Regions from separate parts of the Agromyces sp. NPDC058126 genome, predicted to be linked through region 1. Evidence: riboswitches for the same ligand, from Rfam matches in the RefSeq annotation. Region 1 holds a riboswitch; the other holds the start of a gene.

Region 1 (2,194 bases):
AACGGGCCGGTGCCCGGCGAGCTCGACAGCAGGTCGATGCCGCTCGTCGCCAGCCCGGCGTCGAAGAGACCCGCGGGCAGGTCGACACGGGGGTCGTCGTCGGCGACCGCCGCGGTGGCGGTCATCAGGGATGCGCCGAGCAACAGCGCTCCGGCGGCGGCGAGCGCGCGTGTTCGCGCTCGCGGGGGTCGGTGGTGGAATCTCATCGCTGGCCCTCATCTCGTCTGGAACTACGTCGTTGCAACAGAACGATCGAGCCCTCCGATGGACGCGCGGCCGCAACCCCGTGCTCGCGCGCGGCCCCGGAAGGCCGACCAATTCCCCCAACGTAGCGAGAAGAGGGTGGTCGCCGCAGCAGAAATCTCGAAACCGATGCGAGGGCCGGGCCGGATGCACCGCCCGGCCCTCGCGTCTCGGGATGCTCCGACCTTGCTAGGAGACCGACGGCGCCACGTCGTAGACGGCCTTCACGATGCCATTCGAGTAGGCCTCGTGCTCGACGAGGTCGAGCTTGGTGGTGAGCCCCGGGTCGTCGCCGAAGAGCCGCTTGCCGCTGCCGAGCAGCACGGGGAAGACGAGCAGGTGGTAGCGGTCGACGAGCCCGGCCGCGGCGAGCCCCTGCGCGAGCGTCGCGCTGCCGTGCACGATGATCGGGCCGCCGTCGCCGGCCTTGAGCTCGGCGACGTCGTCGAGGGTGCGCAGCACGTGGCAGTTCTGCCACTCGGGCAGGAGCGCCTCCTCGGTGAGGGTCGACGAGACCACGTACTTCGGCATCGCGTTGTACTCGGCGAAGTCGTCGACCATGGTCGGCCAGACCGGGGCGAACTCGTCGTAGCTGACCCGGCCGAGCAGCATCGCCGTGGCCTCGAGCTGCTCGGAGCCCTTGATCGCGTACGCCTCCTCGACGAACGGGACCTCCTTGAAGGTCCAGCCCGCACGCGGGTGCGAGCCGCCTCCGGGAGAGTCGACGACGCCGTCGAGGCTGATGAACTCGCTGACGATGAGGGTGCGCATGACGTGTCCTTTCGTGGCGACGGAGTTTCCGTCTCATTCTGACGTCGAACGGGAACGGCCGCGATCGACATCGACCCCGAAACATCCTCGGGCTGCACTAGGCTCGCTCGCAGTGACACGGGGTGCCGCGCGTGAGCGGCTGAGATCACACCCGTCGAACCTGATCTAGTTCGGACTAGCGAAGGGATGTCGCCATGAGCGCGCGCCTGCACGACCCTGCCCACTCGAGCGCACTGCTGCTCGATCGACTGCGCACGAGCCCGCCGCTCGTGCAGTGCATCACGAACACGGTGGTGACGAACTTCACGGCGAACGTGCTGCTCGCCACCGGCGCCGCCCCCGCGATGGTCGACATCGTCGGCGAGGCGGGCCCGTTCGCGCGCATCGCGAGCGCGCTGCTCGTGAACCTCGGCACGCCGAATCCGCAGCAGCGGGATGCCGCCCGCGAAGCGGTCGCCGCCGCACGCGAGGCGGGCACGCCGTGGGTGCTCGACCCCGTCGCGATCGGCGCGCTGCCGATCCGCACCGCGCTCGCGCACGAGCTCGTCGAGTTCGGGCCGACGGCGATCCGCGGCAACGCGAGCGAGATCCTCGCCCTCGCGGGCGGCGGCGCCGGCGGTCGCGGCGTCGATGCCGCCGACACGACGGAGGCCGCGGCCGGCGCCGCGGCGCAGCTCGCGGCCCGCTTCGGCGCGGTCGTCGCCGTCTCGGGCCCGGTCGACCTCATCACCGACGGCACGCGCACGGCTCGGATCGCGAACGGCGACGCCCTGCTCACCCGCGTCACGGGCGGCGGTTGCGCGCTCGGCGCGGTGACCGCGGCGTTCCTCGCGACGAGCGACGACCCCTTCGAGGCGACGGTCGCGGCGAACCTCGTCTACACCGTCGCGGCCGAGCTCGCGGCCGAGGGCGCGGCCGGCCCCGGCAGCTTCGCCCCGCGCTTCATCGACGCGCTCGCGGCGGTCGATGGGGCGACGCTCGCCGAGCGGGCACGCGTCACCGACTCGGGCGAGCTTCGCGAGGATGCCACGACGCCGGTGCCGGCCACCGGCGACGCCGCACTCGCCGCCGCCGCTGGCCCGACCGCAGGAGCCCGCGCATGACCGCCCGCACCGCCCTCGACCTCTCCCTCTATCTCGTCACCGACCCGGTGCTCTGCGGCGAGCGCGGCGTCGTCGAC
Region 2 (2,194 bases), on a different contig from region 1:
GCGTCGCATCTACGACGAGGCGCAGGCCGCCCTGCCAGAACTGCTCGGCGACGGTGCACGCATCCGGCTGATCGGCGTGCGTGCCGAGCACCTGCGCCCCTCGGGCGGCGGTGCCATGCTGTGGGATCCCGACGAGGAGTGGCGCGAGGCCGAGCGCGCGGTCGACGAGGTCACCGCGCGATTCGGCCGCGGAGCCGTGCGGCCGGCCGCGCTCGTACGGCCGGGCGGCGCCGACGGGGGCGCCGCCCGGGTGCCGTCGATGCGCCGGAAGCCGGTCGACGCCGAAGGGCGGGCCCGCCTCGACGCCGAACGCGCCGAGGCAGCGGAGGCGGCCGAAGGGCGCACAGGGGTGGATCGAACCCAGTTCGGCGGGTAGCGTGGCGGCATGGCTGATCTCGTACTCGAACTGGCAGAGACCGTCGCCGGCGTCGGCGTGAAGACCTCGTACGGCGAGCCCGTCGACCTCGACGGCACCAAGGTCGTGCCCGTGGCCCTCGGCTACTACGGCTTCGGCGCGGGCAGCGGCAGTGACGAGAGCGGCGACCAGGCCGGCGGCGGCGGGGGCGGCGGCCTGTCCATTCCCCTCGGCGCATACGTCGGCCGCGCCGGTGGCGAGGTGCGCTTCGAGCCGAACCTGATCGGACTGATCCTCGTCGTCACGCCGCTCGTCTGGGTGACCGGCAAGGCGCTGCGCTGGGTCATCCGCGCGCTCAAGCGCTGAGGCCCTCCGACCGTCGTCACGGACTGCCGCGTCGGGCGCGGGTCGACTCGTCCGGCGTATACTCGTCTGCGAACACGGGAGTCCGGTGAGCCGGGCTGAGAGGAAGGTTCTCAACCTTCGACCGTCGAACCTGATCTGGGTCATGCCAGCGCAGGGAGGGCAGATCATCTCAATATCCCGTGCCTCTTTCCACGAATCGAAAGGGCACGACAGTGCACACCACCGCACCCATCACTCCGTCCGCACGTGAGGCCGCGCCGAAGCGCGACTTCCGCTGGCGCGTCGTCGACATCGTCGTGGCGGCCGTCATCGCCGTCGCGACGGGCCTCCTGTTCCTGTTCTGGAACAACATCGGCTACGCCTGGTTCGTCGCCGCCGACGCGGTGACGCCGGGTCTCGGCGGCATCGCCGTCGGCATCTGGCTCATCGGCGGCGTGCTCGGCGGCCTCATCATCCGCAAGCCCGGTGCCGCGCTCTTCGTCGAACTCGTCGCCGCGATGGTCTCGGCGCTCGTCGGCAACCAGTGGGGCATCGAGACGATCTACTCGGGCCTCGCCCAGGGCCTCGGAGCCGAACTCGTCTTCGCGCTGTTCCTCTACCGCCGGTTCGGTCTGACGCAGGCGATGCTCGCGGGTGCCGCGGCCGGCGCAGCCGCGTGGACGCTCGAGCTCTTCACCTCCGGCAACCTGCAGAAGTCGGCCGAGTTCCTCGCGCTCTACTTCGGCACCGTCGTCGTGTCGGGCGCGGTGCTCGCCGGCCTCGTCGGCTGGCTGCTCGTGCGCGCCCTCGCGGCGACCGGGGCGCTCAGTCGCTTCGCCGCGGGCCAGGACGTCACGCAGCGGGTGTGAGCGTGCCTGCATCGTCGATGTCGTCCCCGGCCGCCGTCGAGGCGCGCGGCTGGGGATGGCGTCACGCCTCCCGGCTCCGCCCCGCCGTGGTGCAGCTCGACCTGCGCATCCACGCGGGGGAGCGGGTGCTCCTCCTCGGGCCTTCCGGGGCCGGCAAGTCGACGCTGCTCCACGCCCTCGCCGGCGTGCACGGCGGCGACGATGAGGGCGAGCAGTACGGCGAACTCACCGTCGACGGCGTCGCGCCGTCGGCGGCGCGGGGCCGCGCCGGACTCGTCCTCCAGGATCCCGACTCGCAGGTGATCCTCGCACGGGTCGGCGACGACGTCGCCTTCGGCTGCGAGAACCTCGGCGTGCCGCGCGACGAGATCTGGCCCCGCGTCCGCGCGGCGCTCGCCGACGTCGGCCTCGACCTGCCCCTCGACCACCCGAGCTCGGCGCTCTCGGGCGGGCAGAAGCAGCGGCTCGCCCTCGCGGGGGCGATCGCGATGCGTCCGGGGCTCCTGCTGCTCGACGAGCCCACCGCGAACCTCGACCCCGACGGCGTGCGCGAAGTGCGTGACGCGGTCGGGCGCGTGCTCGACCGCACCCGGGCGACGCTCGTCGTCGTCGAGCACCGCGTCGA

Evidence for each region. Region 1 has a riboswitch for thiamine pyrophosphate ahead of thiM (hydroxyethylthiazole kinase). Riboswitches for the same ligand answer to the same signal wherever they lie in the genome.
Region 2: linked by a shared signal. The riboswitch ahead of ACFVTR_RS11950 (ECF transporter S component) and the one ahead of thiM (hydroxyethylthiazole kinase) in region 1 are both predicted to bind thiamine pyrophosphate.

What each region holds. Positions count from the first base shown of each region.
Region 1 is NZ_JBHVTS010000002.1:559,860-562,053, forward strand. Features, by position in the region: gene ACFVTR_RS07805 (LVIVD repeat-containing protein) at 1-125, opposite strand, end outside; gene ACFVTR_RS07810 (dihydrofolate reductase family protein) at 433-1,014, opposite strand; TPP riboswitch at 1,123-1,218, shown strand; gene thiM (hydroxyethylthiazole kinase) at 1,209-2,117, shown strand; gene thiE (thiamine phosphate synthase) at 2,114-2,194, shown strand, end outside.
Region 2 is NZ_JBHVTS010000003.1:611,096-613,289, reverse strand. Features, by position in the region: gene ACFVTR_RS11960 (DNA polymerase IV) at 1-376, shown strand, start outside; gene ACFVTR_RS11955 (hypothetical protein) at 386-721, shown strand; TPP riboswitch at 786-895, shown strand; gene ACFVTR_RS11950 (ECF transporter S component) at 934-1,569, shown strand; gene ACFVTR_RS11945 (ABC transporter ATP-binding protein) at 1,587-2,194, shown strand, end outside.